Regions from separate parts of the Streptomyces sp. NPDC007264 genome, predicted to be linked through region 1. Evidence: riboswitches for the same ligand, from Rfam matches in the RefSeq annotation. Region 1 holds a riboswitch; each other region holds the start of a gene.
The links. A riboswitch is a leader RNA that binds a small molecule or an ion and turns the genes downstream of it on or off. The one in region 1 is predicted to bind cyclic di-AMP.

Region 1 (10,021 bases):
GCCTCGACGAGACCCTCCGCCTCACCACCGACCTCACCCCGCCCGCGGGCGACAGCGGCGGCCCGGCCCGCTGGCCGCTCACCACGATCGGCGAACTCGTCCGCGCCGGCGCCCTGGTGATGCGCACCGGCGGCAACGGCCCGCACACGCGCGTGCTCACCGACCTCGACGTCCTCTCGGGCACCGCACCCTCCGGCACGCTGCCCGAGGCCGGGGAGGAACCGGTCCTCGTCGAGGAGGGCGACGTGGTGGTGCCCGTCCTCGGCGGCGGCGCCGTCGCACGCGTCATCGACCGGGCCACCGCCGGGGCCGCCCTCGGGCGCAACCTGGCGCTGCTGCGCCCCGATCCGGCCGCGCTCGACCCCTGGTTCCTCGCCGGCTTCCTGCGCGGCACCGCCAACAACCGCCAGGCCACCAGCTATGCCTCCACCGCGACCCGTCTCGACGTGCGGCGCCTCCAGCTGCCGCGGCTGCCGCTCGATCAGCAACACCGTTACGGCGAGCGCTTCCGGGCGCTGGCCGCCTTCGAGGACGCGCTGCGCCTGGCGGGACGCCTCGGCGAACGACTTGTGCGCGGGCTGTACGACGGTCTGACGGACGGTACGGTCCCGCCGGCCTGACGCGCCGGGCGCAAGGGCCGTCGTGCGACGCTCCCACGCGACCCGCGCCGCGCCGCCCTCACGCACGCCCCGTCCGCCTTCACCGTCCGTGACGCCGCCCCGTGCCTGCGGTTCGGAACGGCAACGGTTCGGCACATCTCCGGACCATGTGTCCGAGCCGGGCTATACCCTCGGACTCCGACACTCGTACGTCCGTCCTCACCCGGTTCCAGGAGCAGTCATGTACGGCCACGGCGCGGCGCCGCGCACCCGCAGTACGGGCACGGTCATCACCCTGCGCGTGCTGTTCGCCCTCGCCGGATTCCTCACCTGTGGACTGCTCGCCTGCGTCCCGCTGTTCCGGATCGCCGTGATGCGCGGCAAATGGTGGGACTGGCTCCTGGCCTGGGTCAGTCTGCCGGTGGCCATCGTGGGCTTCGCCGTCATCGGCGCCGTCCCGGAGACCGACCCCCGCAGCGACGTGGCGCTGGCCGCCATCCTCCTCCTCGGCGCGATCAGCTGCGCGTGGTTCCTGGTCTTCGACATACGCCACCACCGAGCCCTGCCGCCCATCGGCCCCGCGCCGCACGCCACCGGCTACCAGTCGGGCTACGGCTATCCGCCCGCCGCCCCGTACGGGGTGACGCACTCGCAGACGCCGCCGTCCCCGTACACCCCCGCGCCGCCGCCGCCGCAGCCGCAGCCGCAGCCGCAGCCGCAGCCGCAGCCCCCGCAGCCGCAGCGTCCCGCGCCCGCGCGCATCGACCAGGTGCGGGCCGAGCTCGATGAACTCAGCGACTACCTGCGCAAGCACGAGGACGGCAGGTGAGCGTGGCGACCGGACGCATCGTCGCCGGCCGTTACGAACTGTCCACGCTCATCGGCCAGGGCGGCATGGGCCAGGTCTGGACGGCGTACGACCGCCGCCTGGACCGGCGCGTGGCCGTCAAGCTGCTGCGCCCCGACAAGGTCGCGGGCCAGGAAGCGGACGAACTGCGCCGCCGTTTCGTGCGGGAGTGCCGGGTCACCGCGCAGGTCGACCACCCCGGCCTGGTGACCGTGCACGACGCGGGCAGCGAGGGCGAGGAGCTCTACCTCGTCATGCAGTACGTCGACGGGGCCGACCTCGCCGACCATCTGGCCGAGCACGACCCGTACCCCTGGCAGTGGGTCGTGGCCGTGGCCGCGCAACTGTGCGCGGTGCTCTCCGCCGTGCACGCCGTGCCGATCATCCACCGCGACCTGAAGCCCCGGAACGTGATGGTCAAGCAGGACGGCACGGTCACCGTCCTCGACCTCGGTGTGGCCTCGGTGATGGACTCGGACACGACCCGTCTCACCCACACCGGCTCCCCCATCGGCTCGCCCGCCTACATGGCGCCCGAGCAGGCGATGGGCGGCGCGGTCGGCCCCTACACGGACCTGTACGCGCTCGGTGTCCTCATGCACGAACTCCTCAGCGGGGACGTGCCCTTCAGCGGTTCCACCGCGCTCGGGGTGCTGCACCGCCATCTCTACGAACCGCCGGTACCGGTCCGCCGGCTGCGCCCCGAAGTGCCCGAGGTGCTCGAATCGCTCGTCCTGAGCCTGCTCGCCAAGGACCCGCAGCACCGCCCGTCCTCCGCGCAGGAGACGTACGAGCACCTGCTCCCGCTCCTTCCGGCGCGCGGCATGCCCACGGGTGCCCCCCTCGACCCCACGCGCCCCTTCCTCCGCCCGCACGCGCCGTGGCCGGACCGCGCCCGTACCCCGGCGCCCCAGCCGCAGCCGGCACCCGCGGTCGAGAAACCCGATGTCGCGGGCGCCGTCGAGGAGGTCAAGCGCCTTCTCGGCCAGGGCCGCATCACCCAGGCCGTCGACATTCTCGGTGCGATCCTCCCGGCGGCTGCGGCCCAGCACGGCGAGCACTCGCCGGTCGTCCGCACCCTGCGCAAGCAGTACGCGGCCACCCTCATGGACGACGGCCAGTACCGGCGCGCCCTGCCCGAACTGCGCCGCCTCGCCGACGAACGCGCCACCGAGGCGGGCCAGGCCGACCCCCAGGCCCTGCGCTTCCGCTACGACGCCGCGCAGTGCCTGGAGCAGCTCGGCGAACCCGCTGCGGCGCTCGCCGAGTACCGCTCGCTGCTGCCGTACTACGAGAACCAGTACGTCGCGGGCGATCCCGAACTCGCGCACGACGTCCGCCGTCGCATCGGGCACCTGCTCCTCGCCCTCGGCGACCGCGCGGCCGCCCACGAGACCCTCGTACGGCTCCTGCACGACGTGGAGCGACTGCGGGGGCCCGGCCATCCGCTGGCCGGGGACATCCGCCGGACCCTGCAGTGGCTGGGGCAGGTGCGCGGCTGACAGGCGCACGGGGCACCCGCTCTTACGGTGCCCTGAAGGAATCTTGTGCGCCCGGAGGGATTACCTTTTCCACGCGCGGACCCGACGTCCGTCACGTTGCGTTCGTTCGAGTCATCGACCGGCATCGCACAACACCGACATCGCACAACCAGGGGTGGGGCCTTCATGTCGAGCCATCGGCTGTCCAGGAAGCGCAGATACATCGCGTGGGCCGTGACCGGGGCCGCCGTGGTCGCCGGGGCCGGGGTCGCCGCGCAGACGTCGATGGCGGCCACGACATGGCCCGCCCAGCGCACCTTCACCGGGCGCGCGTTCGACACCTGCACCGCGCCGTCGCAGGCCGCGATGAAGGCGTGGCACACCGGGTTCTACGGGGCCGCCGCCGTGTACGTGGGCGGCAAGAACCGCGGCTGCAACCAGCCCAACCTGACCGCGTCCTGGGTGAAGTCGGTCAGCTCCATCGGCTGGAAGCTCATCCCGATCTACGTCGGCGCGCAGCCGCCCTGCCAGACGAGCTCCAACCCCGAGAAGCTGACGGCCTCCACCGCCGCCTCGCTCGGCGCGAGCGACGCCTCCGACGCCGTGGCCAAGGCGTCGGCGCTCGGCATGAAGGCGGGCAGCCCGATCTACCTCGACATGGAGCCGTACGACATCACCGACAAGGCGTGCAACGACGCCGTGCTCACCTACGTGCGCGCCTTCGACAAGGGCCTGCGCGCCAAGACGTACCGCGCCGGCTTCTACGGCTTCGCGAGCTCCAGCGCCAAGGCCGTCGCCACCGCGACCGACCGCACCGATCTGCCGGGCAACCTCTGGTACGCCCTGTGGGACAAGACGTACACCACCACCACGGACTGGCCGTTCGGCTCCGGCCAGTACACGGACCACAGCCGCGGCCACCAGTACCTGGTCAACAGCAAGGAGACGCGCGGCGGTTACACGATCACGGTGGACCGGGACGCCTGGGACGGGCCGGTGGCCATCACCGGCTGACAGCGGGGCGGGTGCGGACGGTGCCGGATGCCCGGGCGAATCGTTGGCCGAATGGGTTGGCCGGAGCCTGTTCACTGCCTACTATCGATCATCGCAAGACTTTGTGCACCGTCGCACAATCTCCTGGGGAGGCTACCTTGCACCGCCGTCGCACCGCGATCGCCCTCAGCGCCGCTCTGGCCGCGGTCCCTCTCCTCAGCGCCTGCGGTGGCGCGCCGCATCCGGGCGCCGCAGCCGTCGTCGGGGGACAGCGGATCACGGTCACACAGCTGGAGAGCCGGGTGAACGAGGTGCGCGCGGCTCAGCGCGCCGCGGCCCCGGACGACACCCAGTACCAGCAGACGCTCGCCCGGACGGGCACCCTCACCCGGGACACGCTGCACAGCCTGGTCCTCGACCGGGTGCTGGACCGTGCCGCCAGGAACGCGGGCGTGCGCGCCACTCCTCAGGACGTGCAGCGGATGCGGACGACCCTGGAGCAGCAGGCGGGCGGCGCGAAGGCGCTGCAGTCGGCCTGGCTGCAGCAGTACGGGGTGGCTCCCGAGCGCATCGACGACAGCCTGCGCACCGAGGTCGAGGCGCAGAAGCTCGCCGCCGCGCTCGGCGCCGACATGAACACGACCGACGGCAAGGCCGCCTTCTGGAAGGCGATGTCCGAGGCGTCGAAGCAGCTCCGCATCGACCTGAACCCGCGCTACGGCACGTGGGACGTGGAGAAGAGCACCCGGGTGGACGCGAAGACGCCGTGGGTCAAGCAGGTCACGGGGGCGGAGACGCCGCCGCAGACGGCGTGACGCGCGCCCGGCGCTCGGGCCGGGCCTGTGGACGACCGTGGGTCTGTCGGTGACGTGGGTTACGTTCGAAGGGTGAACGCAAGCAGCCCGCACGGCGAAGGTTCGTACGGAACCTCCGCCTCCGCCGCCCCCGCACCCGACGTCGCCCCCGGTCGTGTCGTCCTGCTCACCACCAGCCACCGGGTCGCGCCCGGCCTGCTGTCCTGGCCCGCCTGGCAGGCGCTGCACGGTGCCGACCGGGTCCTGTGCGCGGACGGCGCGCACCCCCAGCTGCCCTATCTGCGCGAGGCGGGCATCACCGTCGAGGAGACCGCCCCGACCGCGCGGGAGCTGGTCGACGCCTGCGCCGGCGGTCGCACCGTGGTCGTGGTCGCGACCGGCGAGGGCGAGCCCCGCCTCACCGACGGCCTGGCCGGGCTGGCGGGCTCGGGACGGGTGCGGATGCCGGAGCTGGAGCTGCTCCCCGCGTCCTACGACCTGCCGGGCGCCCGCCTCCTCGACCTCGTGCAGGTCATGGACCGCATCCGCGCCGAGTGCCCCTGGTCGTCGCGGCAGACCCACGAGGGCCTGGCCAAGTACGGCATCGAGGAGGCGTACGAGCTGGTCGAGGCCATTGAGGAGGGCGACCGCGACGAACTGCGCGAGGAGCTGGGAGACGTCCTGCTCCAGGTCGTCTTCCACGCCCGGATAGCCGAGGAGGACCCGGACGCCCCCTTCTCCGTCGACGACGTGGCGGGCGGCATCGTCGCCAAGCTGATCCACCGTCACCCGCACGTGTTCGGCGACGAGACCGCGACGACGCCGGAAGAGGTCAAGGAGCACTGGCTGCGCACCAAGGCGGTGGAGAAGCAGCGCACATCCGTGACGGAGGGCATCCCCCTGGGCCAGCCGGGACTCGCCCTGGCGGCGAAGCTCGCCTCACGGGTGCGGACGGCGGGCCTCGACGTCCCGCTTCCCCGGGGCGAGGGGATCGGCTACGAGCTGCTCGCCCTCGCGGTGCGCGCGGAGACGGAGGGCGTGGACCCGGAGGCGGCCCTCCGGGCGGCAGGGCGGGCCTACCGGGACGCCATCCGGGCGGTGGAGAGCGGGGGCTGAGCATCGCCGCGGCCGGCGGCCGGAGTTCCCAGGGGCCGGGGGCCCTGGTCGCCCCGACCGTGCGGCAGTCCGCACCCGCCCGCCCGGCGAGGCCGGGGGCGGGGGCGGTGACCCGTGGGCCGTGCGGTCCGGCCCGCCGGATACCGTCGAGGTGTGACCACCCAGCCCCAGCCGCCCGCCCCCACCCATGGCCCGGACCCCGGACTCTTCACCTGGGAGTTCGCGGCCGACCCGTATCCCTCCTACGCCTGGCTCCGCGAGCACGCCCCCGTGCACCGGACCAGGCTGCCCAGCGGCGTGGAGGCCTGGCTGGTCACCCGATACGCCGATGCCCGGCAGGCCCTCGCCGACCAGCGGCTCAGCAAGAACCCGGCGCACCACGACGAGCCCGTCCACGCCCGGGGCAGGACCGGCATCCCGGGTGAGCGCAAGGCCGAGCTGATGACGCACCTGCTCAACATCGACCCGCCGGACCACACCCGGCTGCGCCGGCTCGTCTCCAAGGCGTTCACCCCCCGGCGCGTCGCCGAGTTCGCGCCCCGTGTGCAGGAACTGGCCGACCGGCTCATCGACGGCTTCTCGGGCCGCGGACACGCCGACCTCATCCGCGAGTTCGCCTTCCCGCTCCCCATCTACGCCATCTGCGACCTGCTCGGCGTGCCCGGCGAGGACCAGGACGACTTCCGGGACTGGGCGGGAATGATGCTGCATCTTCCCGGGGACGCGCCCCCGGACCCCCGCGGGCACGGCAAAGGCCCGCGGGGCGGGGTCGCACGCTCCGTCAAGAAGATGCGCGGATACCTCGCGGACCTCATCCACCGCAAACGCGAGGCCCTGCCCGGCACTCCGGAGCCCGGTGAGGACCTCATCTCCGGGCTCATCCGCGCCTCCGACCACGGCGAGCACCTCACCGAGAACGAGGCCGCCGCCATGGCGTTCATCCTGCTGTTCGCCGGGTTCGAGACCACCGTCAACCTCATCGGCAACGGGACGTACGCCCTCCTCACCCACCCCGGGCAGCGGGCCCGCCTCCAGGCGTCCCTGGCCCGTCACGAGCGGGACCTCCTCGCCACCGGTGTGGAGGAACTCCTGCGCTACGACGGCCCGGTGGAGATGGCGACGTGGCGGTTCGCCACGCAGCCGGTCACCATCGGAGGGCAGCACATCGCCCCCGGCGACCCCGTCCTCGTCGTCCTGGCCGCCGCGGACCGGGATCCGGAGCGGTTCGCCGACCCCGACGCCCTCGACCTCTCCCGCCGCGACAACCAGCACCTCGGATACGGGCACGGCATCCACTACTGCCTCGGCGCGCCCCTCGCGCGTCTGGAGGGACAGACCGCGCTCGCGACGCTCCTCACCCGCCTCCCGGACCTCCGACTCGCCGTGGATCCGGGCGATCTGCGCTGGCGGGGCGGGCTCATCATGCGCGGACTGCGCACGCTCCCCGTGGAGTTCGCCCCCGTGCCCGGCACCGGCCACGGCCCTGCGGGCGGCCGCTCCCGGTGACACGGCCAAAAGACCGAGGACCGCGGGAAGCTGACATTCCCTCAACTCTGTGATCTTCACGTGATCTGCGCTGCATTGACTTGTGACAGGCGTTCGAGTGCCGATACGTTCACGCAGCAACACGGCGGTGCGCCACGGCCGCCGCGTTGGTCACTGCTGTCACGTGAAAGGCAACCGCATGCTCTCCGGGACCGGTCGTCACCGTCGCCCCCGCCAGGCTCCGGCTCTCCTCGTCGCGGCGGGAGTGACCGGATCAGCGATCGCCATCCCGCTCCTCGGCGCCACCGGTGCGAGCGCGGCCAGCGGCACGACCTGGGACCGGGTCGCGGAGTGCGAGAGCGGCGGATCCTGGAGCGCCGACACCGGCAACGGCCGCTTCGGCGGACTTCAGTTGTCGCAGGGCGACTGGGACGCGTACGGCGGTCTGGACTACGCCCCGCGCCCCGACCAGGCCAGCCGCTCGCAGCAGATCGCCGTCGCCGAGAAGATCCTCGCCGACCGGGGCGTCTCGGTGTGGCCGGGCTGCGGTCTGCTCTCGGGCCTGGACAAGGACACGGCCTCCGCCCGCGTCGACACCGGGGTGGCCGGCGATGCCTCCGGCGGCGGTTCGGCGGCGGACTCCGCTGCCGACTCCGGTCTGTCCGAGTCGTCCGGCACATCCGTATCGAAGGGTTCTTCTCCGACTTACCCCTCTTCTCCCTCCTCTCCCTCTTCGTCCCCTTCCGGAGCCTCGCTCACCGATTCCGGAAAGAGTGCGGCGAATGCGGCTGAATCAGGCGATTCCGATGACTCGCTCGCCAATACGACGAAGGGCGATGACTCGGACAAGTCCGGGCAGAGTGGGGCCGCTTCGGAGAGCGAGGAATCCGAGGACCCGGGCGTGGGCCGTCATCGCGGGGACAGTGCCGACGAGGGCGCCCTGGACGGCCGTACCGGCGATGCGGCGGGCCGGCATGCCTCGCGCGACTCGTCCGACCCGCGGGACGCGGACGACGACTCGTACACCGTTCGCCCCGGGGACAGTCTCGCGGGCATTGCCGACTCGCTCGACCTCACGGGCGGGTGGAGGGCGCTGTACGACGCGAACAAGCAGACGGTCGGCATCGATCCCGACCTCATCCTCCCCGGTCAGAGCCTTGCGCTCGATGCCGACGCGACCGCTGGGCGGTCCTGAACTGCCGTCGTCTCGACGACAGTTCACGCCCCACTTCATGTGATATGTCCTGTTTGGTGAAAGTGAGAGATGGGTCTCACTCGCCCTGATCAGCTTTGAAATTCGGTGGATCGACTGCTTACGGTCATGCCGCTCGCCACAGCGGGCTCCGACGGCCGCCACGCCTAATCCTGCCAGTGGCCGCACGGGAACAGTCGTCGCGTCAAGCGCCGTAGGCAGGAGCGGGGGACCCAAGGTAAGTGCCGTGCCCGGACGTTGACCGGGGACGGCTTGGGGTGAAGCCGCGCGCCCTGACAAGCGCGGCCGGGCAACTCAACCGGCCCGAACCCGACAGCTCACCTCGCAGGCGTCGGTGAGGGGAACGAACCATGCTGTGTTCCGGCAACGGCAAGCACCGCCGCCCGTCCAAAGCCACCCGTGTCATCGCGCTCGCCGGAGTCACCGGCGCCGCCATCGCCGCCCCGCTGCTCGCGGCCGGCAACGCCTCGGCCGCCACCGCCGCCGAGTGGGACGCCGTCGCCCGGTGCGAGTCCGGCGGCAACTGGTCCATCAACACCGGCAACGGCTTCTACGGCGGCCTGCAGTTCACCAACTCGACCTGGGCCGCGTTCGGCGGCACCGCCTACGCCTCGCGTGCCGACCTGGCCACCAAGGCGCAGCAGATAGCCATCGCCGAGAAGGTCCTCGCGGGCCAGGGCAAGGGCGCCTGGCCGGTCTGCGGCAGGGGCCTGTCCAGCACTCCCTACGGCGGCGCCGTGACCGGCGGCTCGTCGAGTGCCGCCAAGGCCGCGCCCCGCCCCGCCGCGCAGCAGCAGTCCTCCCGGTCGGCCGCGCGCCCGGCCGCCCCGAAGGCCGCTCCGAAGGCCGCCGCCCCGGCCGCCTCGAAGGTCGCGAAGGTCGCGAAGGGCGACGGCGAGTACACCGTCGTCAAGGGCGACACCCTCAGCGGCATCGCCGCCGAGCACGACGTCAAGGGCGGCTGGCAGAAGCTGTTCCAGCTGAACAAGGGCGTCGTCAAGGACGCCGACCTCATCTTCCCGGGCCAGCGGCTGCACCTGAAGTGACGGTGTGAGGGCGGCCCCCGCCCCACAGGCTCCCCGCTCCGGTGCGTTTTCCCCCGAACGCTCCGGAGCGGGGCTTTTTTCCTGCGCGTCCCGTGATGTTCGCCGCCTCTTTCCCCAGGCCCTTTGTTCAGTGCAGGAACAATGTGTACCGTCACTCTGTCCACGGGACGGTCGGTCGGCTTCCGGCATCCCGGGGACGGTTAGTCTCTAGTCGCAAGGTGCCCCGCACCCTCAGCGTCACATCCACGAAGGAGATGCTCGTGCCGTCCATCGACGTCGTCGTAGCCCGGGAAATCCTGGACTCCCGAGGCAACCCCACGGTCGAGGTCGAGGTCGGCCTCGACGACGGCAGCACGGGTCGTGCCGCCGTCCCGTCCGGCGCCTCCACCGGGGCCTTCGAGGCCATCGAGCTGCGCGACGGCGACCCGAACCGCTACCAGGGCAAGG
Region 2 (10,021 bases), on a different contig from region 1:
CATGCCGTACGCCTCGTCCACGCGGCGCAGCGCCTGCGGGAAGCTGACCTTCTCCCGCTGGGCGAGGGCGTCGATCATCGCCTCGGCGCGCTCGCCGATCCCTCGCTTCGGCACGTTCAGGATCCGCCGCAGCGGGACGGAGTCCTCCGGGTTCGCCAGCACCCGCAGGTACGCCAGGACGTCCCGGACCTCCTTGCGCTCGTAGAAGCGGACGCCGCCGACGACCTTGTAGGGCAGGCCGACGCGGATGAAGACCTCTTCGAAGACGCGGGACTGGGCGTTCGTGCGGTAGAAGACGGCGACGTCGCCGGCCTGCGCCTCGCCCCGGTCGGTGAGGCGGTCGATCTCGTCGGCGACGAACTGGGCCTCGTCGTGCTCGGTGTCGGCCACGTAGCCGGTGATCCGGGCGCCCGCGCCCGCGTTGGTCCACAGGTTCTTGGGGCGGCGGGACTCGTTGCGCTCGATGACCGCGTTGGCGGCGCTGAGGATCGTCTGGGTGGAGCGGTAGTTCTGCTCCAGGAGGATCGTCGTCGCGTCCGGGTAGTCCTCCTCGAACTGGAGGATGTTGCGGATGGTCGCGCCGCGGAAGGCGTAGATCGACTGGTCGGCGTCGCCGACGACGCACAGCTCGGCGGGGCGCAGGTCGTCCTCGCCCGGCGGCACGTCCTCGGGCCGGCCGCCGCCCGCGGGGCCGACGAGCTCGCGCACCAGGGCGTACTGGGCGTGGTTCGTGTCCTGGTACTCGTCGACGAGCACGTGGCGGAAGCGGCGGCGGTAGTGCTCGGCGACGTCCGGGAACGCGCGGAGCAGATTGACCGTGGTCATGATCAGGTCGTCGAAGTCGAGCGCGTTCGCCTCGCGCAGCCGTGACTGGTAGAGCGCGTACGCCTGGGCGAGGGTCTTCTCGAAGCCTCCCCCACTCTCGGCTCCGCTCGAGCGGGAGGTGCCCCCAGCCGCCCCGGCGGCGAAGTCCTCCTCGTCGATCAGCTCGTTCTTCAGATTGGAGATCTTGGCGCTGAAGGACTTGGGCGGGAAACGCTTGGGGTCGAGGTCCAGGTCGCGGCAGACCAGCGCCATCAGCCGTTTGCTGTCCGCGGCGTCGTAGATGGAGAAGGAGGACGTGAAGCCGAGCTTCTTGCTCTCCCGCCGCAGGATGCGCACGCAGGCGCTGTGGAAGGTCATCACCCACATCGCGTGGGCGCGCGGCCCGACGAGCTGCTCGACGCGCTCCTTCATCTCGCCCGCGGCCTTGTTGGTGAAGGTGATCGCGAGGATCTGGCCGGGGTGCACGCCTCGCTGGGCCAGCAGATACGCGATGCGGTGGGTGAGCACGCGGGTCTTGCCGGAACCGGCGCCGGCCACGATGAGCAGGGGGGAGCCGGCGTGCACGACGGCCGCGCGCTGGTTCTCGTTCAGCCCCTCGATCAGCGCCTGCGCGTCGAGGGCGGGGCGGGGCGCCCCGTCGCGGTAGTGGGAGTCGCGGTCCGGCGGCAGGTCGAACCGCCCACCGAACAGATCGTCCGGAACCGGCTCCGCTCCGTGATCGTCGTCGGGCGGCGGGGGCTCCTCCTCGTGGGCCGGGGTGCCCTTGAGGTCCGCCAGGAAGCTGTCGTCAAAGAGGCTGCTCATCGCTCTCCGAGTCTAGGCCGCCCCACCGACAACCGGTCGCCGCCCCGAGAAGTCCGTCCGGTCGGATCCGGGTCCGGCTCCGGGTCCGGGTCCGGGTCCGGGTCCGGATGCGGATGCGGATGCGGATCCGGTCGGATCCGGGCCCGGTGATCTTCCGCCGCCACCCGCCCGAGCCGTGTCACCGTGCGGGGCCGTGCCGTGACCGGTGGTGACACCACGGCGTGAAGCCTCCCGCCCGCACACCGGCCGCGAGCGGCGCCCCGGGGAACCGGGCACACGGCCCGACTCCGCCCGACTCCACCCGACTCCGGGAGAAACGGCCAACACCCCCCAGACCCCTCCGCATTGACCGAGGAAGACCACACCCACGACCAAGGTCACGAAAATGTATCGGGCATATCGCACATCAACCTTCACACGGGCCGCATCAGTTGGCTACGGTTCCGGGCGGGCCGCACGACCCCCACCGGCGAAGGTCGCCGGGCCGCGCGGCCTCCGCCGAGTCCGGTGCGCCCGCGGGCAGCCGGAGCCGGGGACCCAACCGACCTTGGGGTGAATCGGCCGACCGCCGCGCGGGGGACGGCCGTAGGGCACACCTTCCGGAACCACCCGCCCGAACCCGACAGCTAACTCGGTAGGCGGTGTACGGAAGGAGTCGCCTCCCATGGCGCCGCACCGCAAGGCGCGCCCCTCGGGCACGCGTATCGCAGGCATACGGACTCCCGTCCTCGCGACGGCGGCCCTCACCTCCGTGGCCCTGCTCTCCCAGACGGCGAACGCCGCACCCTCCACCGACGGCAGGCCGAGCCTCGAGGAGGTCGAGAAGAAGGTCGACGAGCTCTACCACCAGGCCGAGTCCGCCACCGACACGTACAACGCGGCCAAGGAGAAGACGGCCAGGCAGCGCAAGCGCGTCGACACGCTCCTCGACGACGTCGCCAAGCGCACCCAGAAGCTCAACGAGGCGCGGGACGAACTGGGTTCGTTCGCCGCGGCGCAGTACCGCACGGGGGCCGCGGCCCCCGACACGGCCACCTTCCTGCTGGCCGACTCGCCTCAGGACTACTTCGACCAGACCCAGCTGATGGGCCGGCTGACCAGCCGCCAGAAGGACGCGGTCGACGAGTACGTCACCGAGCAGTCCACGACGATGCAGAAGCGGCGGGAGGCCACCAAGAGCCTCCAGACGCTCACCGAGTCGCAGGAGAAGCTCAGGACGACCAAGGCGGACGTCCAGAAGAAGCTCGCCACCGCGCGGCAGCTGCTGTCCGACCTGACCGCGGAGGAGAAGGCGCGGCTCGCCGCGATCGAGAAGAAGAAGCAGGAGGAGGCCCAGCGTCAGGCGGAGGAGCTGGCACGGCAGCAGGCGGCCCGGCAGCAGGCGTCCTCGGGCACGACGACCGGCACCTCGGGGTCCTCTTCCACGTCCACGGGATCCACCTCCACCGGATCCACCTCCACCGGATCCACTTCCACGGGATCCACGTCCACGGACACGTACGCGACGAAGGCCGCGAAGGCGCTGGACTTCGCCCGGGCGCAGATCGGCAAGCCGTACGTGTGGGGCGCGACCGGGCCCGACTCCTACGACTGCTCCGGCCTGACCCAGGCCGCGTGGAAGGCAGCCGGGGTGACGCTTCCGCGGACGACGTACGACCAGGTCAACGCCGGCACGACGGTCTCGCTCACCGATGCCCGGCCCGGTGATCTGATCTTCTTCTACGACGACATCAGCCACGTCGGCATCTACATCGGCAACGGCATGATGATCCACGCCCCCAAACCGGGCGCTTACGTGCGCGAGGAGTCCATCTACTACGCCGGCGCGTCCATCATCCACAGCGTGGTGCGGCCGGCCTGAGGCCGCGTACAAGGCCGCCCCACAACTGTCGGATTCTCGGTGATCTGTCGTCAGCTCGTCGTTGGCGACAGATCACCGAGAGTAAGAAGTCGAAGGCTGTCCCGTCTCGCTGAGCTTGGATGAGTCTCATTAATCCGGGCTGGGCGGCCTCGGTTCTCAGGTTTGGTGGCTGCCGTCGAGAGTGCTGTCACTCTCTGGGGTGACTTCCGTCCCGTTCTGGGTGGCTTGTCTCACGGAATCCGTGATGGTCATGCTCATGGGTGGGCTACGAGCGTTGAGGGGCGGCGCTCCGCCGCAGGTGTCGGATTTCGATCTGGCCTGGCTGTCGCACGGAGTCGAGGTACGGAAGCCTCTGGACCATGCGGCCGAGGTGGCCTTCGAGAAGGCGGCTCCGGTCCGGGACTTCCCGTCGTACCGAGGGCAGCGGCACTTTCCCGGGCTGTACTGGGCGGCAGCGACCGAGCGGCATGTCGGGTTCGAGTCGTGGTTGGAGCGCGATCACGCGATCCTCTTGGACTTGATCCGCAGGTCGTGGGGTTCGCTTCGCAGCCGTTCTGGTTGTTCTGGCGTGATGAGGCGTCGGGCCGTGGCCGCTCGCACGCGCCGGACTACTTCGCACGGGCGGACGACGGAACGGGCCTGGTGCTGGACTGCCGTCCGAAGGATCGTGTCGATGCCCGGTCCGCCACGTCGTTCGCCGCGATGCGCCTCGCGTGTTCACAACTGGGCTGGGCCTACCGGCTGGCCGGGGAGATCCCCGCGGTGCGGGCGGCGAACCTGCGGTGGCTGGCCGGCTACCGCCACCGCCGGTATGGGGAGTCGGCGGGTCTGAACGCGGCAGTGACCGCAGCCTTCGCCGTCCCTGCACCGCTGGTGACCCAGGCCGCAGCGGTCGGCGACCCCATCCAGGTTCTCCCAGTGGTGTTCCACCTGCTGTGGTGCGGACAGCTGACTGCGGACCTGTCCTACCCGCTGAGCGACCGCACCCTCGTGAGCCGGAGTGAGGAACGATGAGGCAGGCAAGTCCCCCCGCGTGGGGTTCTGCGCGTTGGCGATCGCGTTCGCTTCGATGGGCGGGTCCATTCGGTGGCCGGACTCGCGGGAACCACGGTCCGACTGATCGACAGCAGCGGGGCGCCATCGTGGGTGATGTTCAGCCACCTGATGGCCTCCAACGGGTTCGAGCTTCTCGACTCCGAGCCGGACACCCCGGCGCTTCCGGCGTTCGGATTGCTGGACACAGTTCCTGAACCTGCTGTGCGCAAGGCTCAGTTCTTCGAGCGCCACCTGATCGAGACCGAGACCGGGGTGCCTCCGGATTCACCACCGGGCACGGCTCCCCAGCCGGAGTTCGATCCGAAGTGGCGCACGATCAACGAGCGGATCGTCGCGAAGGCCGCCGAGTTGACCGCTTCGGGGACACCGGTCTCGGAGCGCACGTTGCACCGCATGAGGGTGAGGTGGCGTGACTCGGGTGTCTGGGGTCTGGTCGATCGGCGGGCCACTCGACTGTCCATGCCAAGTACCGGGCGGGCCGACGAACGCCTGGTGGAGGCCCTTGTCGAGGTGCTGGCCGATCAGGAGGACAAGTCGACCGGCACTCGGAGCCGAGTGATGCGCCAGGCGGAAAGGCTGGTGGCCGAACGTCACGGTGAGGGGGTGGTGCCCATCCCGCCTCGGTCGACTCTCTACCGGCTGGTCAAGGTTCTTTCCGAGGGCCGGCACAGTTTCGATGCGGCCACGACCAGGCGGTCGCTGGCCCGCCGGCCGGAGGCGCCGTTCACTCCGACGATGGCGGCTCGGCCGGGCGAGATCGTGCAGATCGACACCACTCCGCTGGACGTGCTGGCTGTCCTGGACGACGGGGTGACCGGCCGGGTCGAATCGACCATCGCTGCCGATGTCGCGTCGAGGACGATCTGCGCGGCCGTTCTTCGACCGGCTGGCACGAAGGCCGTCGATGCCGCCCTGCTGCTGGCACGGATGATGGTGCCCGAGCCGATGCGGCCCGGGTGGGCGGACGCGTTGCGCATGTCGGCCGCTGGTGATCGTCTCGACTCCGACGATCCGCCATGCCGAAGCGACCGGCCGCAAGCGCATCCTGCTCAACCGGCACCAGCACTCGGCCCGCCGGGGACTGATCGTCTCCGGTCTCGCCGGGACCGGGAAGACCACCGCTATCACCCAACTGGGCAAGAACTACGAACAACTGGGGCGACGTCGGGGAGAGATCCCCCCGAAGGCCCTGCCGGTCGTCTACGTCACGGTCCCGCCGGCCGCGGCCCCGAAGATGCTGGCCATCGAGTTCGCCCGGTTCATCGGACTGCCGCTGCCGTCCCGCTACAGCCAGGTCGAAGTCACCAACAGGGTCTGCGACCTGCTCTGCACACTCGGCTGCCGCCTCGTCCTCATCGACGAGCTGCACAATCTCGACATCGGCACACGGGTCGGTGCGGAGGCGTCGGACCAGATCAAGTACCTCTCCGAACGCATCCCCGCGACGTTCGTCCTGGCCGGCGTCGACGTTGAGGGAACCGGGCTGTTCGCCGGACGCCGCGGCGGACAGATCGCCAGCCGCTACAGCCTCATCCCCAACCAGCCCGTTCCGGCACAAGACCGCGGAAGAACGGGCGGCTCGGCAGTCGCTCGTCGCGACGCTGGAGGAAGCGCTACGGCTGCACGCGCACCGGCCGGGCACCTTGCTCAAACTCAGTGCCTACCTGCACGACCGCACGGGCGGCGTGATCGGCAGCCTGTCCCACCTCGTCCGGGAGGCAGCCCTGGACGCCATGCTCGACGGCACGGAAAGGATCACACGCGCCTCTCTGGAGCGTGTCGACCTGGACGAGAGCGCCGAGCAGCAGAACCTCCCCCGCGCACGCCAGCGCCGCGCACGCGCTTCGAAGCGAACCGCGTGATCACCGGGCTGCGGGTTCTCCCCTTCACGCCACCACCCGTTAGCGGCGAGACGATCGGCTCCTACCTGAACCGGCTCGCCGACGCGAACCACCTCACCATCGGGCACCTCTCGTCCTTGATCGGCCCGGGTCGCCGATATCGCCGAGATGACAACCGAGTCGGCTATTGGACGACCTCGATGCTGCCCCGGCTGGCCGCCCTGACCGGGCGGAGCGTGTCCTCGCTGGTCCACGCGATGCCTCCGCTCGGCACGATCAGCGATCCGGGTCTGCGACTGCCGCCCTCCCTTATTGAAGAGATCACCGAGCCTGGTTCACCGCCGATGCCAGCACACCGGCGCTTCAGCAGCGATGGCACGATCGACTCCACGTGCTGGGAGAGGACCCCTTCGGCGACCCATACCGTCCATCCGACGCACGAATCGAGCTGGCCACCTATCCCGAAGCCGTTGTTCTCACTGAATTGTTCGTCTCACCGCACTGGCGAGACCATCCCCAGTTGCCCGCAGAAGCGGCACGGCGTCTCGGCATCTCTCCCCGGCAGCTGCCACCTGACGTGACCAGGAAACCGCGACTTCAATGAGAACCCTGACGCGGCCGTCTCAGACCTCTCTCGTGGGGTGCTCAAGGCGATCCGGCGTTTCAAGGTGATGCAAAGTCATGAAGCGTCAAGCTCAAGCCGAGTCGTCCAGATGGTGGAAGGCTCCTTCGAACTCTCCAGACGCGAGAAGCTCGGCGATCACGCTCACCATCCCTCGGATGCCGGGATCCCGAACGATCAGCCCGTCCGAGCACCAGAAGCATCGGCCGCCTGCGGCTTCTCCCGTCTCCTCCCACCTCTTCATCAACCGGCTGACCTCGGCGACTGTGAAGATCGTCGCACTCCAGCGTGAGCCATTTGGGAGGTGAACCTCAGCATCGACGTTGCAGACCTGGTCGAGTACCTCACCAGGGTTCGGGAGGAAGAAAGCCTCGAAGCCATCGGTTCGGACGCGATAGTAAGGGCCGTCCCATCCGGCCTCGGAACGCAGTTCCGTGCTCATGCTGGTCACCTGGGGAGGATCCCAGCCCGCGACGGCGGGCACAACTGGCTTGCGGGCAGCTGATCACACTGGTGACACCCAGGCCAGTGAGCAGGTAGTTTGCGGGACGACAGAGAGAAGAGTTCGCATGGACTCCCGGATCATCCGCATCCGACGCAAACTAGCCAAGGTGCCCTACGCCGCGCTGCGAAGCCACTCCTTTGGTGAAGAGAAGCACCGGTTCCGCCTCGAACCCCCGCTGCCGGACACGAAGGCCGCCGAGTTCGAGGCCGATCACGACATCGAACTGCCCGATCCCTACCGCAGCTTCCTGACCACACTGGGCGGGGGCGGAGCATCGCCTTTCTACGGCCTGCTGCCGTTGCAGTCATGCCGACCGTTCACGATGGACCACCAAGACGAGCCCAGCCGCCCTCGGGGGTTCACGTTCGCCAGCTGCCCGCCTCACCGAGGTGACCTGTTCCTGCACATCATCGAGGCAGGGTGCACCGACCTGGTGCTTCTCGGTATCACCGGTCCCCTGACGGGCCGCGTCGTCACCGGAAGCGCTGACGGCTTCTGGGGCCCCAACGTCTCGTCCGCCACTGACTTCCTGGCCTGGTACGAACGCTGGCTCGACCACATGCTCGCCGGGCGCGACAACCGTGACCTGGAACTGACCTCACCAGCCCTGCGAGCGCCGGTCGACCGCATCCTGAGGCAGCACCGGAACTGCGCCCGAAGGGTCCATGCCGCATAGAACGCCAGCATCACTTCGATCGCGCCAACGATCATGGAGTAGCCCATGGGTGCGCTACCGCGATGTCCCGCGCGTGTCAGGACCTACAAACGCAGCCATCCGTTGCTTGGAGCGCGATCGACTGATACCCGGGATCGTCGCCACGGCCGTGAGCGTGTGGTCCGCCCGAGTCCACGGGACCCAGCGACGTTGGAGGCCATGGGAGGCCGAATTCACCTGCGCCTGCTGCGGCGAAGGCTGGGCCCGCGACAAGCTCGAAGAGACTATCTTCATGCTTCCGCCCCGAGCCTCAGGCGAACTACGAGCACGGGTCGATGGTCTGGACTCAGTGTTGCTGCGGCGGACCCATCACGAACCACAGGCAGCTTCCGAACTGGCCTGGTGGCACCGCAGGTTCTGATCACGGGAGCTCGCGTTCGTCGTCCCTGGAAATGCCATCTTCAATGAGACTCTCGCCACCGACGTCTCAGCAAAAGTGACAATTCGCAGGCCAGGGCCCCCTTGTCAGACCGTGATCGACGGGATGGCCATCCCCTCCTGATCAGGCACACCACCAAGGCGTCGGGCCCACCCGCCTCGAATCCCAATCAGACCTGACAACACGCAGGTTAAGTAGACATCTATATGTCGCCATGAATGAGACGGGACAGTAAGAAGTCGAAGGCGATCCCGCGACAGCCGGGGGCCACGAACTCCCGCACCAACGGAAGCAGTCGCTCCGTACTGCTGGCGCCTGCGCCGTGGAACACCACGGCGGTGACCCCGGAAGGATCACCGCCGCACACCGCTGAGCCGTTCGCCGCCGGTGTCTGTCCTTGGGCAATGAGCCGCCGCCGTCTTGAACTGGCAGGCCAGGAGCCTGCCGGGATGCCGTGGCGGCAGTGGCTTGACCTTGACGCCGGGTCAACCCTCCATCCTTCCGGCAGGAGCTTCCTCACAGCCGACCGGAAAGCTCCGTGAAGGGGGCAGACGACCATGGCGACCCGATCGATCGCCGGTCCGGCGATTCGCGTGCGGGGTCTGGAGAAGTCGTACGGGAAGCTCGAAGTGCTGCGCGGCGTGGACTTGGACGTGGCGCGGGGCACCATCTTCGCCCTGCTCGGCTCCAACGGGGCGGGCAAGACCACGACCGTGAGGATCCTCGCCTCGCTCCTGAAGGCCGACGCGGGGACGGCCAGCGTCAATGGCTTCGACGTCGCCGTACAACCGGCGCAGGTGCGGGGGTCCATCAGTCTCACCGGACAGTTCGCGGCTGTCGACGAGATCCTCAGCGGTCGGGAGAACCTCGTGCTCGTCGCCAGGCTGCGCCACCTCGAGGACCCGGGCGCGATCGCGGACGACCTGTTGAGGCGTTTCTCGCTGACCGACGCCGACACCCGGAAGGTGTCCACGTATTCGGGTGGGATGCGCCGCCGGCTGGACATCGCGATGAGCCTCATCGGGAATCCGTCGGTGATCTTCCTGGACGAGCCGACGACCGGGCTCGATCCCGAAGCGCGCATCGAGGTGTGGGATGCGGTCAAGGAACTCGCCGGCCATGGAACGACGGTGCTGCTCACCACGCAGTATCTGGACGAGGCCGAGCAACTGGCCGACCGGATCGCGATCCTCCACCAGGGGCGGATCATCGTGAACGGCACCCTCGTCGAGCTCAAGCAGCTCTTCCCGCCCGCCAAGGTCGAGTACGTCGAGAAGCAGCCGACTCTGGAGGAGATCTTCCTCGCGGTCATCGGCGGTGACCAGAAGACCGACGCCACCGGCACGACAACTGGAGGACAAGGATGACCGCGTACTTCTTCAGCGACACTGCCGTGCTCACGGGGCGGACGCT
Region 3 (10,021 bases), on a different contig from region 1:
CCGCCCGCGACCGAGGAGCGGATCGCAGCCATGGAAGAGCGTCTGGGCCTGCGGATGCCCCCGTCGTACCGGGAGTTCCTCAAAGCCAGCGACGGGTGGCGGCACGCGGGCGAGTTCGTGTGGCTGCTGGCTGGGACCGGGGACGCGCGTTGGCACGACGACGAGTCGGGACTCGCGGAGATGTTCGAGGAGTATCTGGACGAGGACGCCGGGCCCGAGGAACGGCGGGAGGCGGGCATCTGGAGGCGCGGGCTGCAACTCGACGTGGAGTCCGACATCACCCACGTTCTGTTGGATCCCGGGGACGTGGACGAGGCCGGTGAGTGGGCCGTGTACACGTGGGCGAGCTGGCGGGCCGCGCCACCCGAGCGGCATGCGAGCTTCCTCGAGTTCATGCGGGAGATGTACCGGGAGTTCCACAGCCTGCGGGCGCATCGGAGCGAGGAGGAGCCGGCATTCGTCAACGACACGACGCGCAAGCTGGACGCCCTGGTCGAGGAGGCCCGGCTGGAGGCGCTGCGCGGCGGCTGGGAGCGGGCCGCGAAAGCGCTGGAGCAGGCCGAGGAGTACGGCAGACCACGGGCCGCCGGGCTGGGTGACCAGATACGCCACCTCCTCGGACAGACCTCGAAGGGGTCCTTCGAGGGCTTGGTGACGGACCCGCGGTACGCGCCCGATCTGCTGCCGCCGCAGGTCGCCGAGCACGCGGCGCACTCGTACCGGGACGATTCCACGCTGAGGTTCCCTCTTCGGGGCGCCGGCGACGACTTGGTGTCACTGGCCTGTGCGACGCTGGACGAGGTGCGCAGCGGCACGTACCGGTACACCGCGGCCGGACCGTTCGGGAAGGCGGTCGAGCGGGCGCGGGAGCTGGCGCGGTGGGGAGACACCGACGGGGCATGGCGGACGCTGGTGAACGCCGTGCCCTTGTGGGAGCCGCTGGGACCGGACCACCTGGCACCGCTGGGGTGGGTGGCCGACCCGGTGCTCGGGCCGCTGCTGACCCCGGAGCGGGGGCGCGAACTGCTGTCCACGCCGAGGGGCGGCCAGGCGGGTGAGACACCGGGGCCGACGGCCGGGATCGACCCGGACGACCTGGCGTGGCTCGCGGAGCCGGAACCGGGCGACAACCGCCCCTCCTACCGGTTCGTCCTGGTGGAGGGTGTGGAGCCGGAGGAACTGCCCGGCCGTCTCGCGGACGGCGACGGCACCGTGCTGAACGAGCCCATGACCTTCCGGGAGGCACGCCGCAGCTCGCCGCACCACCAGAAGGAGTTCTCGTCCTACGACGACAGGGCTCTCATGGCGGTCGGCCGGGCCGGCACCGGCTGGAGTTTCGCCTTCGACGGCGATCCCGCCCCGTTCGACCGGCGGCGGTTCGTCTCCCCGGCTGCGGCCGCCAGCGCGGGTACCCGCGCGGTGGTGGTGTGGAGCGGCCTGAGGACGTCGGCCGGGCAGCCGTTCTTCCACCTCTCGGTGGCGCAGGACGGTGTCGAGCAGTACGCCTTCACCTACGCGGACGGAGAGATCCGCCCCAGCGGCGAGATACCGCGGGCGCTGGACCCGGTCCGGTTCCTCGGTGGCCGGGACACCGGCGCCCAGACGGAACAGTCACTGCTGGAAGCGGTGACCAGGGAGTTCGGTGCCTCCCTGCCCCGTCACGCGATCCTGAACGGGCGGCTGCACACGTTCACCACCCGTTCCTGGACGCGGCCGCCGAAGGACGGCGAGACCTACATGGTGATCCGCATGGACGGAGCACCCACCGGCCAGTGCTGTGACAGGCAACGCTCGCCCGACGGGGTGAACGTTGCCTGTCGGGGCACCGGCTCCTCCGGGGTCAGCCCTCGCCCACCAGGTCGAGGTCGTCACGGGACGCCCCCGGGCTGATCTCCGGAGCGGGCCACGTGCGGTTCAGCGGCAGGGACACATCCCGCCACCAGGGGTGCGTGGGAAGGTCGCCGGTGGGCTCGAAGGGCTGGCCCGGGACAGGCACGGCGACCGCCTGTCCGACGGCTCCGGCTGCGTCCGTCGTCCACTCCCCCGGCTCCGCCCACGGGTGCGGCGCCAGGTTGAAGGTGCCCCAGTGGATCGGGAGCATCACGCCGTGCGGCTGTCCGCCCTGGAGGTCGAGGTGGGCGCGCACGCCCTCCTCGGGGGTCATGTGGATGTCCGGCCAGAACTCCGAGTACGCCCCGATCTGGATCATCGTGGCGTCGAACGGACCGTGTGCGGCACCGATGTCCTCGAAGCCGTCGAAGTAGCCGGTGTCGCCACTGTGGTAGATGCGGTGCTCCTCGCCGGCCACGGACCACGACGCCCACAGCGTGTGCTGTCCGTTGCGCAGCCCGCGGCCGCAGAAGTGGCGGGCGGGCGTGGCCGTCAGGGTGATGCCGCCGACCTTCGTCGACTCGTGCCAGTCCAGCTCGCGGAGCCGGTCCGCGGCCACGCCCCAGTGCTCCAGGTGACCGCCGACGCCCAGCGGTATCGCGAACACGGTGTCCGTGTCCGCCAGGGCCCTGATGGTGGGCAGGTCGAGGTGGTCGTAGTGGTCGTGGGAGATGACGACCACGTCGACCGGGCCGAGCGCGGCCACGGGCAGGGGCACCGGGTGCAGCCGCTTGGGGCCCAGGAAGTCGAAGGGGGAACAACGGTCGCCCCACACCGGGTCGAAGAGCACCCGGTGTCCGTCGATCTCGGCGAGCACGCTGGAGTGCCCCATCCATGTCACCCGCAACCCGCTCGCCGGGGGGCGGGCCAGGTCGGCGTACGTGGTCGGGTGCACGGGGACGGTGCCGGCCGGAGCGCGCCGGAGACGGTCCTCCTTGCGGAAGTAGACCTTCGCCAGCTCCACCGCGGAATTGCCGGACGGCCGGATCCGGGTGCCTTCAGGGTTCACGAAGGCGCCGTTCGCGAAATGCGGCGATCTGCGGATCCGCTCCAGGCGTTCCCCGCTCGGGTCCACGCCGAACGCGACGGGCCGCAGCGCGCGGAGCCCGGAGCTCAGGGAACGGAAACCGGTCACGGCACCTCCAGTTGGAGTCGGGTCGGGCGTCCCGTACGGGCGGCCCTGTGGCAGCACCGGGCGGGCCGTGTCACAGCGCGCCCATGTCTCTCCAACCCCTCGCCGCACGTTCTTCTTCCGCATCCGGGAGCGGTGTTCGCGGCGCGGGTGCGGCAAGGCCCTCGCCCCGGCGAGGCGCCCGCCCCGCCGACCCCGGGTGCTCACGAAGCGGGGGCACCCGGTGCGTGGCCGCCGTGCGGGGGGGGTACGGGGCCGTTCCCGTTCGGTGGTGGGGCGGCGCGGACGGCCCGGGCGCGTGGCCCGGGCCGTACCTGCCGGTTGCCGTCGCGGTCAGACCGCCTGCGCGATCCTCGACTTGATGTCGTCCGGGGACAGGGTGCCCTTCGCCACGACGCGGTCGCCGGAGGACTCCCCGCGCAGCCGGCGCCCGATCCACGGGACCAGGTGCTCACGCGCCCAGTGGATGTCGTCGCGCCGCACCTCGAGCGTGCCGCGCGGGGGCAGCGGCGGCCACGGCTGGTCGGGGTCGGCGGGCACCTCGACACCGAGGACCTGGCCCGCTCTCAGGGCGACCCGGGTGTGCCCCTCGGCCGAGAGGTGGAGGCGGTCGTCGTCCCAGGCGCGCCGGTCCTGGACCGTCCTGAGCGACCACAGGTCGAGGACCGGGCAGCCGTACCGGTCGGCGATCGCCCGGACGTGCCCGTTGTAGGTGGCGATCTTCCCGCGCAGATGCTTGAGCACGGGCACGCCGCGCGTGTCGAAGCCGGTGGTCACCATGACGGTGCCGACGGCGGAGGCGAGATCGGCGACGGCGCGCTCGAAGCGCTCGGCGACGTCGTCGGGGTCGGTGCCGGGGCGGATGATGTCGTTGCCCCCGGCGCAGAAGGAGACGAGGTCCGGGGCGAGTCGGACGGCTTTCGGCACCTGGTCCGCGACGATCTGGTCGAGCAGCTTGCCGCGTACCGCGAGGTTCGTGTACTCGAAGTCGCCTTCCGGCCGCCGGTCGGCGAGGAGGACGGCGAACCGGTCCGCCCAGCCGACGAACTGCCCGTCGGGTCCGGGGTCGCCGACGCCCTCGGTGAAGCTGTCCCCCACCGCCACGTACGACCCGATCACTGATCTGCTGTCATTCTTCGAATCGTCTGCCACATCGGCTCATGATTCACCTCCGATGTGAGCTACGCGACCGTAGGAAGGGGTTGACGGGCGGTGAGAAAGACCACGGGGCGCATGCGGAACAAGCCTCTGCGTACGGTTGTTGAGCGACCCGCCGGAGCAAGGGCCGTCCTGCGCACGGGACACGGCTGAAGGCCGGCCCCCCGGGGAACGAGGGGTCCGGCCTTCGGGTCCGGCGGGCCGTTGCGGGTCAGCCGATGGACACGCCGTGCGAGCGCAGGTAGGCGACCGGGTCCACGTCCGAGCCGTAGTTCGGGGTCGTGCGGATCTCGAAGTGGAGGTGCGGTCCGGTGACGTTGCCGGTGGCGCCGGAGAGGCCGACCTGCTGGCCGCCGGCCACGGTCTGGCCGGCGGAGACGGACAGCTTCGACAGGTGGGCGTACTGCGCGTAGTAGCCGTCGGCGAGCCTGACGACGACCTGGTTGCCGTACGCGCCGCCCCAGCCCGCGGAGGCCACGGTGCCGGCGCCCACGGCCTTGAGGCTGCTGCCGGTCGGGACGGCGAAGTCGATGCCGGTGTGGTAGCCGCTCGACCACATGCTGCCCGCGACGTGGTACTTGGTGCCGATGGCGACGCCCAGGACCGGCATGCTGTAGCCGGTGGCGGCGGTCGCGGCCTTGGGAGCCGCCGTCGTCGTGGCCGCGGAGGTCTGGGCCTTCGCGGGTGACGGTGCGGCCGCGGCGGCGCCCAGCGCCAGCTTCTGGCCGGGGTGGATCAGCGACGGGTCGGAGCCGATGACCGTGCGGTTGTCCTGGTAGAGCTTCTTCCAGCCACCGGCGACGTGCTGGTCCGCGGCGATCGCGGACAGGCAGTCGCCGGGCTTCACCGTGTAGGTCTTGACGGCGACCGCCTTGACGGCGGCCTTCTTCGCTACCGGAGCCGCGGCCACGGCCTTGCCGGAGACGGTTGCCGCGGGGGCGGCGGCATGCGCGTCGGTGGCCCCCAGCAACGGCAGCGCGAGGGCGGCGCCACCGGTTCCGACAAAGGCCATGGAACGCATGAGGCGACGGGGCTTGGGACGGCGGTGCTTGCCTTTTGCAGGCATGTCGAATTCCTCTCCGGCGCCTGCGAGGTGAGCTGTCGGGTGCGGACTGGAGATGTCCGGTCGCGGCAGTGCGCGGCTTTACCCCTAGCCGTTCCGGAGACCGGAACAGGCGTCTTGCCTGTGGGTCCCCCGCTCCTGCCGGGCACGGGTAGAGGGTGTAAGCGCCGGGCGGCGGCAGGATTCGGCGTTCCACCCGGATCGAGGGGAACGTAAGCGACCCGGACGCATGGGGACAACCATCCGGTTTCCCCATTGGCCCATTTCTCTTGATCCATGCGGAAATTACCGGTGACCCTGTGTCGATACGAGATGCGGAGACATTCTCAATCGCCCCGAAAAGACGCCACAATTACGTGAACATGGCGACAGCGGAACGTCACAAATATGACGCTGCTCACGTATCGCAATTTCAGGGCGCCTCATTCCAGGCGGAGTTGGAATGAAGGCATCAATTCGGACAGAACACTCAGACGCGACACAGTCGGATAACCGTCGCATCGAGGTCACCCCGCAGGGCGGTCCGCAGTCCGTGATGCAGCAGCACCGCACCTCGATACACTTCGCCCGTTTCGCGGCATTCGTACCGTGCTTCCGGGTCAAGTCCGCGCAACCGCAGCGGAGCGACCGGCTCGCCGTAGTGCTGCGCCTGGAGCCAGGCGAGGACCACCGTCTCGTCCCCGAGCACGTACTGGACCGCGCTCAGCCCGCCCGCGGGAGGCCTCAGCCGGTACAGATCGCCGTGCTGGACGACGGGACGGATCTGCCGGTAGAGACCGACCCAGTCCCGCGCCTCGGCCAGCTCCGACTCGCTCCACTTCGTGAGGTCGCCGCCGACGCCGAGCACCCCGGCCATGGCACTCACGAACCGGAGACGCAGCGCGCTGACCCGCCCGTTGAGCTGCGTGTTCGGGCTGTCGGTGACCCAGGCGGCCATGACCCGGGCCGGATGGATCTGACTGAAGCCGTGCTGGATGGCGAGCCGGTCGAGCGGGTCGGTGTTGTCGGAGGTCCACACCTGGTCCGTGCGGCTCATGACCCCGAGGTCCACGCGTCCGCCGCCGCCGGAGCAGGACTCGAAGGCGACCGTGGGGTGCGCCGCCCGCAAGCGGTCCACCAGGGCGTACAGGGCGCGCACATGGTCGACCCACAGGCGTTGCGGATACGGGTCGCCGGGCCAGCCGGCATCGGTGAAGCAGCGGTTGAAGTCCCACTTCACGTAGTCGATCGGGGCACTGGAGAGCAGCCCGTCGAGCTGCCGCCAGAGATACTCCTGGACATCGTCGCGGGCGAGATTCAGTACGAGCTGATTGCGGAATTCTGTCCTGTTTCGCCCCTTTTGATGCTGTACCCAGTCGGGGTGTGCGCGGTAGAGGTCGCTGTCCGGATTGACCATCTCGGGCTCCACCCAGATGCCGAACTGCATCCCGAGGGCGTGCACGTGGTCGGCCAGAGGCGTGAGGCCGGACGGGAAGCGGTCGGGGTTGGGGCTCCAGTCGCCGAGTCCCGCCCGATCGCCGGTGCGGGCGCCGAACCAGCCGTCGTCGACCACGAACAGCTCGACGCCCATGGCCGCCGCCCGTCGTGCGAGCGCCCGCTGCTGCTCCTCGGAGATGTCGAACCCGGTGGCCTCCCAGGAGTTGTAGAGCACCGGCCGGTCCCGGTCCGCGTCCGGGATGACGTACGCCCGCTGGTACGCGTGCCAGGCGCGGCTCGCACCGCCGAGACCACCGTCGCTCCACAGTCCCTCGAAGACCGGAGCGACGAACGTCTCCCCCGCGGCCAGCCGCAGCAGTCCGGAGTCGTCGTACCCGGCACCGCCGGTGATCTGGACGCGTGCGTCCGGGAGTTGGGCCACCGCGATCCGCCAGGTGCCGGACCAGGCGAGCGCGCAGCCGTAGACCTCGCCGTGCTCCTCGGTCGCGTCCACGTCGAGCGCGACCCACGGCAGGTGCTGATGCCCGGTGTGGCCGCGCCGGCTGCCGATGACCTTCTCGCCGTAGGTGAGGGGCGAGCGCACGAGCCGGGACTCGGCCGCCCAGCGGCCGTGCAGCTGCGACAGCCGCCAGCCGTCCCGCTCGGGCAGGGTCCAGGTCGCGGAGTCGGCACGCAGGAGTTCGACGGGGCCGGGGCCCGTGTTGGCCAGGGTCACCCAGCGCTCGACCACGTCCCCGCGCATGCGGTAGTGGAGGGTGATCACGAGCCCGGCGTCGGTGAACCGCAGCCGCAGTTCCCCGCCGTCCGCCTCGTACCCCTCGAAGGCCCACTCGGTGCCCCGGCGCTCGTCGGTGCGGACCGACAGGGCGGGGCGGGCGAAGCGGGGACCGCCCTCGACCGGGTACTCCTCGTGGCCGTCGAGCGGGGACTCGAAGGGCCGGTACGGCGGTGCGGGCAGCGCGGCAAGGGCCTCGGCGTCGGCGAGGGCGATCCGCGGGCCCCAGTGCAGATGCAGCAGTTCACCGTGGCCGGCGACCCGGAGGCCGTAACTGCTCGTGGGCCCCGACAGCAGCCAGGTACGGTCGTCCGCGCCGATCTCCAACATCGAGCCCCCACATATCCGAACAGGTGCGATCAGGTCTCAACATCATCGGAGATGGAGCGGCCCGTCGGCAACGCTTCGGTCCAGGTTCGCTGCGGCGTCGGATCATCAATGATTGCCTGATGAACCCATGTCGTATCGTCGAAGGGCCCGCCGGCGAGCAGCGCCGGCGGACGGCTGGGAGGAGCCCCACGTGACGCAGCAGGTCCCGTCGACCGAGCCGGAGCTGGCCGGAGTGCGCAACTTCCGTGACGTGGGCGGTCTGCCGACCGTGGACGGACGGCGTGTGCGGCAGGGGGTGCTCTTCCGCAGCGGCCACCTCGCGCACGCGACGGAGAAGGACGCCACGTTCCTGGCCTCCCTCGGCCTGCACACGGTCTTCGACTTCCGCAACGCGGCGGACAAGAAGCTGGAGGGGCCCGACGTCGACCTGCCGGGTGTGCGGAACGTCAACCTCCCGCTGTCCGATCCGGCGGACGGCGCCGAGTTCTGGAAGATGGTCCGCGACGGGGACCTGGACCAGTTGCGCGAGCTCCTCTCGGACGGCAGGGCCGCCCGGCGCATGATCGTCTCGTACCGCACGATCATCAAGGAGCGCACGTCCGAGCACTCCCACGTGCTGCACGCGCTGGCGCAGGACAGCGTGCCCGCCCTGATGCACTGCGCGGCGGGCAAGGACCGCGCGGGTCTGTCGATCGCGGTGACCCTCCTCGCGGTGGGAGTCGAGCGCGAGGCCATCGTCGCCGACTACCTGGAGTCGAACGCCAGGCACCGCCGCTACAAGGTGCACCGCAACGGCTCGTCGGCCGATGCCTACTCCCCCGAGGTGATGGAGCTGATCAGCCCGCTGTTCGACGCCCGGGCGGAGTACCTGGCGGCGGCGTTCGAGACGGTCGAGGAGACCTGGGGCAGCGTGGACGTCTATCTGGAGCAGGGTCTCAGGATCACGCCCCGGCTGCGGGAACGGCTGCGCGAGCGGCTGCTGGACTGAGCCGCCCGCGCACCCGCCCGGTGGGCGGCACCGCCTACTTCGCGCCCACCGCGAACAGGAAGGAGAGGAAGGCGGCGAAGAGATGACCGGCCGCGATGTAGATGATCAGACGGATCCACAGGGAGCGGGGGAACCTGTCCTCGATCTCACCGGCTGGGGCGGGTCTCCGGGTGCTCGGTCATGGCGTCTCTCCAGGGGTGAGGCCCAGGCACAGCCCGGTCCGCGGGCTCTGCAGCAGGGTGTGGACGTAGAGCAGATCGGTCCCGTCCCGGTCGACGGCCGCCAGTCGGTGCGGGGTCAGCGAGTCGTAGTGCGCGCTGTCGCCCGGCCCGAGCACATGCGTGCTGTCGCCGAGCCGCAGCCGCAGCCGCCCCGTGAGGACGTACAGCCATTCCTCGCCGGGGTGGACGCGCACGATGTCGGCCTGGGGGCCGAAGGGGACGTGGACACGGAGGGCCTGCATCCCGCGGCCCGGCGCGCCCGCCTGCCAGTACGTCCAGCCGCCCGCCCTGGTGGGCTCCGTGTCGGCGGCGCGCACGACCGCGGCGCGGTCGGCGACGGTCTCGCCCAGCAGTTCGGAAACCGTCGTGCCGTACACACGCGCGAGCGCGAGTAGCATCGGCAGCGAGGGCTGGCGCTGCCCGGTCTCGAGGCGGGAGAGATGCGCGGGCGAGAGCCCCGCGTCGCGGGCCGCGGCCTCCAGGGTGAGCGAGGCGCGGCGACGCAGCGCGCGCAGCTGGGGCGCGACGACGAACAGGTCCTCGGCCGGCCCGGGTCCGGCCTCTTCGGGAGGGCTCATCCCTCCATTCAGCCCGAGTCTTGCCTCTCAGGCAAATTTTTTACCCATGAGGCAAGATCACGATGGCTGACGGCCGCTAGCGGTTCGCCACGGCCTGTTTGATCAGCGTTTTCCCGAAGTCCCACATGAGCCCGCCACCGTGCGCGTCGTCCATGACCGCGGTGAACGCCTCCACGAACCGGTCGACGTCCTTCTCACTGATGATCAGTGGCGGAATCAGCTTGATCACTTCCAGATGGTCGCCGGAGACCTGGGTGAGGATCCGGTGCCGTTGCAGCAGGGGCACCACGACCATCTGCGCGAACAGGCCCTTGCGGGCGGCCTGGAGCATGGCCCACCGGCTGCGCAGCCGCAGCGAGCTGGGCCGGCCGAACTCGATCCCGATCATCAGGCCCCGGCCGCGGACGTCGCTGAGCAGCTCGTACTTGTCGACGAGCGCCGCCAGCCGG

Region 2: it holds a riboswitch for cyclic di-AMP, as region 1 does, so the genes downstream of both, ACFYMU_RS17955 (NlpC/P60 family protein) here and ACFYMU_RS20775 (transglycosylase family protein) in region 1, are expected to answer to the same signal.
Region 3: it holds a riboswitch for cyclic di-AMP, as region 1 does, so the genes downstream of both, ACFYMU_RS15605 (peptidoglycan DD-metalloendopeptidase family protein) here and ACFYMU_RS20775 (transglycosylase family protein) in region 1, are expected to answer to the same signal.

Annotation. Positions count from the first base shown of each region.
Region 1 covers NZ_JBIAFD010000011.1:196,524-206,544, forward strand. Annotated here, with positions in the region: gene ACFYMU_RS20735 (N-6 DNA methylase) at 1-620, shown strand, start outside; gene ACFYMU_RS20740 (hypothetical protein) at 841-1,428, shown strand; gene ACFYMU_RS20745 (protein kinase) at 1,467-2,948, shown strand; gene ACFYMU_RS20750 (glycoside hydrolase domain-containing protein) at 3,114-3,941, shown strand; gene ACFYMU_RS20755 (SurA N-terminal domain-containing protein) at 4,079-4,735, shown strand; gene ACFYMU_RS20760 (nucleoside triphosphate pyrophosphohydrolase) at 4,808-5,830, shown strand; gene ACFYMU_RS20765 (cytochrome P450) at 5,984-7,336, shown strand; gene ACFYMU_RS20770 (transglycosylase family protein) at 7,515-8,510, shown strand; cyclic di-AMP (ydaO/yuaA leader) riboswitch at 8,708-8,874, shown strand; gene ACFYMU_RS20775 (transglycosylase family protein) at 8,879-9,574, shown strand; gene eno (phosphopyruvate hydratase) at 9,829-10,021, shown strand, end outside.
Region 2 covers NZ_JBIAFD010000009.1:182,956-192,976, reverse strand. Annotated here, with positions in the region: gene pcrA (DNA helicase PcrA) at 1-1,629, opposite strand, end outside; cyclic di-AMP (ydaO/yuaA leader) riboswitch at 2,116-2,285, shown strand; gene ACFYMU_RS17955 (NlpC/P60 family protein) at 2,294-3,490, shown strand; gene ACFYMU_RS17950 (TnsA-like heteromeric transposase endonuclease subunit) at 4,022-4,504, shown strand; gene ACFYMU_RS17945 (hypothetical protein) at 4,759-4,929, opposite strand; gene ACFYMU_RS17940 (hypothetical protein) at 5,179-5,523, opposite strand; gene ACFYMU_RS17935 (TniB family NTP-binding protein) at 5,535-6,968, shown strand; gene ACFYMU_RS17930 (hypothetical protein) at 7,083-7,451, opposite strand; gene ACFYMU_RS17925 (SMI1/KNR4 family protein) at 7,579-8,190, shown strand; gene ACFYMU_RS17920 (ABC transporter ATP-binding protein) at 9,166-9,975, shown strand; gene ACFYMU_RS17915 (ABC transporter permease) at 9,972-10,021, shown strand, end outside.
Region 3 covers NZ_JBIAFD010000008.1:47,551-57,571, forward strand. Annotated here, with positions in the region: gene ACFYMU_RS15590 (SMI1/KNR4 family protein) at 1-1,890, shown strand, start outside; gene ACFYMU_RS15595 (MBL fold metallo-hydrolase) at 1,841-3,025, opposite strand; gene ACFYMU_RS15600 (SGNH/GDSL hydrolase family protein) at 3,356-4,141, opposite strand; gene ACFYMU_RS15605 (peptidoglycan DD-metalloendopeptidase family protein) at 4,392-5,246, opposite strand; cyclic di-AMP (ydaO/yuaA leader) riboswitch at 5,251-5,407, opposite strand; gene ACFYMU_RS15610 (alpha-galactosidase) at 5,713-7,785, opposite strand; gene ACFYMU_RS15615 (tyrosine-protein phosphatase) at 7,976-8,773, shown strand; gene ACFYMU_RS15620 (DUF6126 family protein) at 8,808-8,918, opposite strand; gene ACFYMU_RS15625 (helix-turn-helix domain-containing protein) at 8,952-9,572, opposite strand; gene ACFYMU_RS15630 (aspartate aminotransferase family protein) at 9,649-10,021, opposite strand, start outside.